DNA from 2 places in the Streptococcus jiangjianxini genome. Region 1 is predicted to be linked to the other one. Evidence: predicted binding sites of a transcription regulator. Region 1 holds the regulator's gene; the other holds the start of a gene.

What was found. Region 1 encodes HrcA, which represses chaperone genes, less so after heat shock. Its sites were predicted from a motif close to TTAGCACTCNNNNNNNNNGAGTGCTAA; they were not measured.
Region 2: a site for HrcA is predicted at 1,372-1,398, ahead of ABP870_RS05575 (ATP-dependent Clp protease ATP-binding subunit). Genes of this name have one in related genera too.

The regions. Positions count from the first base shown of each region.
Region 1 covers NZ_JBEHGL010000005.1:23,547-27,763, reverse strand. The annotation lists gene dnaK (molecular chaperone DnaK) at 1-517, opposite strand, end outside; gene grpE (nucleotide exchange factor GrpE) at 872-1,417, opposite strand; gene hrcA (heat-inducible transcriptional repressor HrcA) at 1,444-2,478, opposite strand; gene ABP870_RS03795 (glucosaminidase domain-containing protein) at 2,604-3,200, opposite strand; gene ABP870_RS03790 (M15 family metallopeptidase) at 3,202-3,966, opposite strand; gene ABP870_RS03785 (histidine phosphatase family protein) at 3,956-4,217, opposite strand, start outside.
Region 2 covers NZ_JBEHGL010000010.1:23,488-27,704, forward strand. The annotation lists gene ABP870_RS05555 (amino acid ABC transporter ATP-binding protein) at 1-79, opposite strand, end outside; gene ABP870_RS05560 (amino acid ABC transporter permease) at 79-765, opposite strand; gene ABP870_RS05565 (hypothetical protein) at 799-1,053, opposite strand; gene ABP870_RS05570 (DUF1797 family protein) at 1,037-1,267, opposite strand; gene ABP870_RS05575 (ATP-dependent Clp protease ATP-binding subunit) at 1,557-3,815, shown strand; gene ABP870_RS05580 (ECF transporter S component) at 3,857-4,217, opposite strand, start outside.

The DNA of each region.
Region 1 (4,217 bases):
TACCACCACCAAGGTCAAATACCAAGATTTTTTCATCTTTATCTGTTTTATCTAGACCGTAAGCAAGCGCTGCCGCTGTTGGTTCGTTAACAATACGTTCTACTTCAAGACCAGCAATTTTACCAGCATCTTTTGTTGCTTGGCGTTGTGCGTCATTAAAGTATGCTGGAACTGTGATAACAGCTTTTTCAACTTTTTCACCAAGGTAATCTTCAGCATAACCTTTAAGGTATTGTAGAATCATAGCTGAAATTTCTTGTGGTGTGTACTCTTTTCCATTAGCAGCTACTTTTTCAGAAGTTCCGATTTTTGATTTGATTGAGATAATCGTTTCTGGGTTTGTAACTGCTTGGCGTTTAGCAGCATCACCAACGATGATTTCACCATTTTTAAATGAAACAACTGAAGGTGTTGTACGGTTACCTTCTGGGTTAGCGATAATTTTGCTTTCTGTTCCTTCAAGAACTGCAACAGCTGAGTTAGTTGTACCTAAGTCAATACCAATAATTTTACTCATTTTTTTCCTCTTTTACTTTATTTTTGTGATAATTTCCTTCTGTACTTGGGACGTGTCGACAATTGAATGTCATCACATTGCCTACTTTGAAGCGTTGGATTCAAAGCCCTTTTCGTAACAGTAACTTGAGCTGCCATTACTTTCATCACAGTGGAAATTATCATACTAGCAAGCCTTGGACTTGCTTTCCTTTTGATTACTTTATAGTTTTACGACGTTGCGGTCAAGTCGTTTATTACGACGTGAGCGATTAAAGCCGCATTTATTTTAATCGCGAGCTAGTAAGCAGCTTAGGCAATTCGCCATAGCGTTTGCCGTTTTCTGATGAATTGCTTTAGCAACCATCAGAAATAGCTAGTTGTAAACCACCACCATGGCCGGTCTTAACAATCGGTCATGCAGTTGATAGCCTTTTTGGAAGACCTCTGCGATAGTATCTGCTGGATGGTCGTCATCCGCTGGTAGGGTTTGGACAGCCATATGGTAATTGGCATCAAATACATCCATCGGAACTTCTTCGACACCTTCTTCTTTAAAGGCTTGTAGTAGGCTCTCACGTGTCATTTCAAGTCCTTTTTTGACATCTTCTGTCAAGCCTTCAACGGCTAAGGCACGTTCCAAGTTATCCAAACTTGGCAAGATTTTTTTAGCTAAATCTTGTGAGCGATAGCGTTGTAAACTTTGACGCTCTTCACTAGCACGTCGTTGAATATTTTGCATTTCCGCGTGTGCACGCAGATACTTATTCTCGAATTCATCGGCACGTTCATTGGCCAATTCTAATTCTGATTTTTCAGTAGCTTCTTCTGATTCGACAGTTTCATCAACAATCTCTTCAGTGTCGGTTTCATTGTCAATCGTTTCATCAACGATTTCTTCGTTTTTAATATCTTCTGACACAGCGTCACCTCTTTTTATTCTATATCTTAATTAACTTCGTAATGATTACCACTTAAATAGCGATAATAATCAGCCAACTTCAAAGCTAGGACTCGACTAATCACATTAATCAGGCTAATCGCACGTCGATAGTCCATTTCGACAGGTCCGATCAAACTCAAGAGAGCAAAACCTCGATACGGTATCAGGAACTGATGTCGAATGACGGTTAGATTAGCAAGGGCGGGTTCACTACTATCTGCCACCTGGATAGTGGTCGGTTCTTCCTCCGTCAAATGATTACGCATTTCAATAGCCACCTTAGACTCATTGTCCAAGAACTGGTAAGTCGCTAAATCCGCATAGCTTAAAGCATTTACCTTGCCAGAAATAAGGATAGTCTCACGGAAAAGTCCTTGAAAAATGTAATCAAATAAGTCCAAGATGTTATCTGTAGTGCTAAAGTACTTGTGGATGACCTGCGGCACTTCTGTCAAGAGCTTGTAGTGAATATCAAGAACTGCTTTACCAAGAAAGCGCTCGTTAACCAAGGCATTCAAGGTTTCCAAATCTTTGGTCAAGAAATTCTTAGGAATAGCGAATTGAACTGTAACTGGTTTGGAGTCATCCAACATCATTACTGCTAGTGCATCATGATTGGATAATTGTACGACTTCAAAATTTGTCAATCGCTGATGTTTAGGCTCCACATCTAAAATCACAGAAGTATAGCCTGTCAAATCAGCTAGGAGATGACCTGCTGTAGCAAAAATATCTTCTAGACGAAAAGCTTCATAATCAAAAGCTTTAATCACCTGATAGACATCCTGCTCATCGATACTTTCCAATCTCAAAGAGTTTTGAACGAAATATTGAAAGCCTGCTCGACTCGGTAAGCGACCACTAGACGTATGGGCTTTCTCCAGAAAGCCAAGTTTTTCTAGCTTAGCCATGTCATTACGAATAGTTGCTGAGCTAGAATCAATCGAACCTTGTAATGCTTTAGAACCGACTGGTTCATGCGTTTGGGTGAACATTTCGATGATTAAGTTCAAAATATCATTTTGTCTTGGTGTAATCATGGAACCTCCCTTTACGCTTTAGCACTCCTTTTTGTAGAGTGCTAATTTATAATTCTAATTATACACCTCTAGTTGAAGAAGTCAAGAGAAAAACTCAAAAAATTAGCACTCCTTTTTATAGAGTGCTAATTTGTCTGTTTATCGTATTTTTCGAGGTTATATTCTTTAATGATCTGTTCCAATTGATTAGCATAATCATCATCGTGCGTGAAATCATAGCGGTAAAATGCTTGAGTAGCTACACTAATACTCGAAGCGGTTGCTAAGATTTTATACAAATTTTTATTGGCTAGACTACCATCCTTGAGTCCTGCTAAATAAATTTCCAAAGCATGATTCCACGAGGGGTAAATAGCATAATCTCTTTCAACTTCACTAACATTACCTTCGTTGCGTTCCATATTTTTCAGACGAATACTATCATCACCGGGTTGGGCAGGAATCGCAAATAAATTATGATACTTAGCAGCTAATAAATTTTGACCAAAATTGGAATCATAAGCCGCCTGAGCAATTAGGACAGATGGTCTGATTCCATAATAGGTTGACAACTCTTGAACTTCAGGAGCAATTTTTTCAATAAATCGTTCATTGTCCAATCCAGTTGCAACTTTTTTCTCTGCCGATAAACTTCGGTAATTCAAAACAAGTGGCAAGATGCCAATCAATACAAAAGCAATGGTAAGACTAATAAAAAATGAAAATTTAAAACGTCGTCTCACTCTATTTCTCCTCCAATTGCTTAATATAATTTTCCAAAGTCAAGCCGTGCTCAGTCATATAGCGCGCAGAATCTTTACCCACAAATCGAAAATGCCAATCTTCATAGCCAACACCGGTAGAGGCCGTCTCCCCTTCTAGAAAACGAAGGACGAACCCATAGTCAGGAGCCATTTGATGAATTTTTTCCATACTAGCCTTATCCGCTTGATTCAAAGCATCCACAGTACTCAAATCAATAGCGAGACCAGTTTGGTGTTCACTAGCTCCCGCTGGTTGGGAATAGGTTTTGACTAATTGTTCTGCTTCTTGATCACTCAAGCTAGGATCGTTAGCCTTTTCCTGATTTACATATGATTGGAACAATTCCTTTTGGTAGGCAACACTGCGGTAACCAGAAATCAAATGAAAAGCAGGGTCTACTTCCTGGGCTGCTTTTAGAAAGGCTCTAACATTTTCAGCAATTCGCTTATCCACAGTGATGTTGTCAACCGTCTCTAAATCAGGATTTAGCTCTGGTGTGATATGATCACGGTTCACCAAAATTAGCTCCCAATCAGAAGGCGAGACCTTGGGCAAGTCTGAAATTTGCGATGTTTTCTTTGGTGTTTTTTTCTTTTCAGAAACTTGCTCGGCTGGCTCGATTCTCCTACTTCCAGTGGATCTTTGGGAGTCTCCTTGACTTCTAAACCAGAATAGCCCACCGACTAAGACTAAAAAAGCGAGTCCCAAAATGACTAGAGACGATTTCCCTAACTTACTTCTCATTTGCGTTGATGATCTCTCTTCCTTTTTCACGGTAAGATAAGTCTGCTACAGCTTCAATACTAAATTGACCATCTTTATAGGTCACGACTGAGATACTTCCATTTTCAATACGCTGTTTTTCTTGATTGTTATCAATCAACCATATAAACGTACCGATAGTCATACCATGACTGACCACAATAGCATTGCCTCCCCCTTGGCTTTCTATTTCTTTAGCCATAGCTTCAAAACCGTCGTAGATACGTTTGCTT
Region 2 (4,217 bases), on a different contig from region 1:
CTAGATTGATTCCCTTTAACACTTCATTTTGGCCAAAGTGTTTATGCAAATTCTCAATTGAAATTAATGTCTCTGTCATTATAGTGTTCCTCCATTACCCATTCGTTTTTCAAGGATTTGCAATAATCTAGACATTGCTGTTGTGATCATTAAATAGTAGAATGCCGCAAACAAGAGTGGTTCGACAGGAATATAGGTTGCTGTTACTACAGACTGCGCACCATTCCAAAGTTCCATTACCCCAATGGTTTGTAAAAGTGAGCTATCCTTGATGATGGTAATAAATTCATTCCCCAAAGCCGGCAAGATATTTTTAATCGCTTGAGGCAAAATAACATAACGCATAGCGTTTTTAGGCTTAATACCTAGTGAGTAGGCTGCTTCCAGCTGTCCCTTTGGTACAGACTCAATACCAGCACGAACAGACTCCGAAATATAGGCGCCACTGTTCAATGAGATAATAATAATGCCAGGCAAAAGACGGCTAAAGTCCATATCTAAGACACCAAAACCAACAGTCGGTGCTCCGCTAAAATGCATCCAGGCAAATGCAATCATAATTTGGACTACCATAGGAGTCCCCCGAAATACCCAAACATAAAAACTGGCTAGCCAAGCTAAAGGCTTAAAGGAACTCCTTTTTGAAAATGCCACTAAAATACCAATAATGGTTCCAAAAAAGACAACACAAGCAGAAATCATAATGGTGACTATGACACCGTAGTTAAAATAAGCCCAATACTTGGGAAGGAAAGAAAAATCCATAACGAACTCCTATTTACTAAAAGATAAGAACCATCATAGCATAGATAAACTAAAAATACAATGTTTTTCGGTATTTTTATACAATAAAACCTCTTTTTTTGTATAAAGAAGGCGAAAATCCATTGAAATATTCAATTCAAGCCATATCAGTTCTAACACCTGAGTTTCTACATTAGCTACCAGCGACCTCTCTAATATCCCCCTAATACTACCCTTTAAAGGCAAAATAAAAATGAGCCTGCCACCATGTCCCAGACTCATTTCTACTAACTTAATAAAGTAAATCATAAATTTCCATTGCAATCAAATCAATGCTATCAAACGAATATAACTCCTTAGCTTCAACATCGCGCAAAGTGAAAACTGGTCCGTTTTCTGGATCGTTACTGAATGATACTTCTGCAACAACAACTCCTTCTCGCTCAAAATTACGTTTTAAATTACCGCCATCTGTGGCCATAAGCTCAAGACGATTGATGATTCTCACTAAATGTGATTCCATATCATACTCCTCTATTTCTATTGATTTCTCTTATTTTACCACAAAAGCTTTCAAAGTAACACTAAATCAACTATTTTCCTGATATTAAGCTGTTAAAAAATTCGTTAGCACTCTTTTAGTTAGACTGCCAATTTTTTGAACTTTTTACTTGCAATGCAGAACGATCATGCTATAATAAAGTCAGATAAAGTTTGACTATATTTGACCAAAATGAATTTGGTTCGATAAAAGTCCTATATCTATTTAAACATTTCACTTTTAAAAATCTCTCAAAAAGCGAGGTATATCTATGCTTTGTCAAAATTGTCAATTAAATGAATCAACTATCCATTTATACACTAATGTTAATGGAAGGCAAAAACAAGTCGATCTTTGCCAAAACTGTTATCAAATCATGAAAACGGATCCTAAAAACAGTCTTTTGTCAAATTTAGGCCAAGAAAGAGCGTCATCGTCTATGAATCCATTTTTCGATGATTTCTTTGGTGATCTCAATAACTTCCGCGCCTTTAGCGGTGATTTACCAAATAGTCCTAAAACACAAGCTGGTGGTCAAGGTGGCAACAAGGGCCCAGGAAACCGTCAACCAAACGGTCCTCAAGGACCTGCTCAGCAAAAGAACCAAGGTCTCCTAGAGGAATTCGGTATCAATATTACTGAAATCGCTCGTCAAGGTGACATTGATCCTGTTATTGGCCGTGACGATGAAATTCTTCGTGTCATTGAAATTCTAAACCGTCGTACTAAGAACAATCCTGTTCTTATCGGTGAGCCCGGAGTTGGTAAAACAGCTGTTGTGGAAGGCCTAGCTCAAAAAATTGTCGATGCTGATGTTCCACAAAAACTCCAGGGTAAACAAGTCATTCGTTTAGATGTTGTCAGCCTTGTTCAAGGAACTGGTATCCGTGGTCAATTTGAAGAGCGTATGCAAAAGCTCATGGAAGAAATTCGCAATCGCCAAGATGTGATTCTCTTCATCGATGAAATCCATGAAATTGTTGGTGCCGGTAGTGCTGGCGATGGCAATATGGACGCTGGTAATATCCTAAAACCTGCTCTCGCACGTGGCGAGCTTCAATTAGTTGGGGCAACAACTCTTAATGAGTATCGTATTATTGAAAAAGACGCTGCTTTGGAACGTCGTATGCAACCGGTTAAAGTCGATGAACCAAGTGTTGAAGAAACCATCACCATCTTAAAGGGAATTCAACCCAAATACGAAGATTACCATCATGTCAAATACAGCTCTGATGCTATCGAAGCGGCAGCCATTCTTTCCAATCGTTACATCCAAGATCGCTTCCTTCCCGATAAGGCTATTGACCTTCTTGACGAATCCGGTTCTAAGATGAATTTAACCTTGAATTTTGTTGATCCGCAAGAAATAGATCAGCGCCTAGTTGAAGCTGAGAATCTTAAGACCCAAGCAACACATGATGAAGACTACGAACGTGCCGCTTACTATCGTGATCAAATCGCTAAGTACAAGGAAATGCAAGCTCAAAAAATAGACGATCAAGACATCCCTATTATTACGGAAAAAAATATCGAAGCTATTATTGAGCAAAAAACTAATATCCCCGTTGGCGATCTCAAAGAAAAAGAACAAAGCCAATTGGTTCATTTGGCGGATGACCTTAAATCACATGTCATTGGTCAAGATGATGCTGTCGATAAAATTGCAAAAGCTATCCGTCGTAACCGAGTCGGTCTTGGCTCTCCAAATCGCCCCATCGGTTCCTTCCTCTTTGTAGGGCCAACTGGTGTTGGTAAAACAGAACTCTCCAAACAATTAGCTATCGAACTCTTCGGTTCCGCTGACAGCATGATCCGCTTCGACATGTCTGAATACATGGAAAAGCACGCTGTTGCCAAACTTGTCGGTGCTCCTCCAGGATACGTTGGTTATGAAGAGGCTGGGCAATTAACTGAAAAAGTCCGCCGCAACCCATATTCACTTATCCTACTTGATGAAGTTGAAAAAGCTCATCCAGATGTCATGCATATGTTTCTCCAAGTCCTTGATGATGGTCGCCTAACTGATGGTCAAGGTCGTACGGTCAGCTTCAAAGATACCATCATTATCATGACTTCTAATGCCGGTACTGGCAAAGTTGAAGCTTCTGTTGGTTTCGGTGCTGCTCGTGAAGGTCGCACCAATTCTGTACTTAACCAGCTTGGTGATTTCTTCAGTCCAGAGTTTATGAACCGTTTTGACGGTATTATCGAATTCAAGGCCCTTGAAAAAGAAAACCTTCTTACGATTGTTAACCTTATGCTTGAAGATGTTAACGACCGTCTCGCTGTCAACGGCCTCCACCTCGAGGTAACCGATAAAGTTAAGGAAAAACTGGTTGACCTTGGCTATGATCCAAAAATGGGGGCTCGACCACTGCGCCGAACTATCCAAGACCATATCGAAGATGCTATCACAGATTATTACCTTGAAAATCCTTCAGAAAAAAATCTCCGTGCTATCATGACTTCAAATGGACATATCGTCATCAAATCAAACACAAAAGCTGAAGCTGTTATTGAAGAAAACTAGAAAAAAGGTTGCGTCAATCATGATTGACGCAACCTTTTGCATTATCGGAGGTTCCAATAAGTCTGAAAATCCTTAACAATTGATGTTCTAAAATAAAGACAATAAACAACCAACATCGAGAGAACAGCTGCTAACACGTCAAAGGGTAATTTCAGCATCGCATATTGAGGATTAGCATAAAGAAAAGCTCTACCTAGTCCATAACCAATAATATCAATCATTGCCCCTAGAGACATCGCCAGCCAGACACGATTCTTGTTGGCCTTCGTCTTCTTGGGTCCAACAACAACTGATATCGTAGCTACTTGTAAACTATGCGTTACAAGTGTGACAAACATAGGTGTCGGATAAAAGAAAAAATCTCCTAAAAACGAACCAATTCCCGCGACCACCATCGCTTCC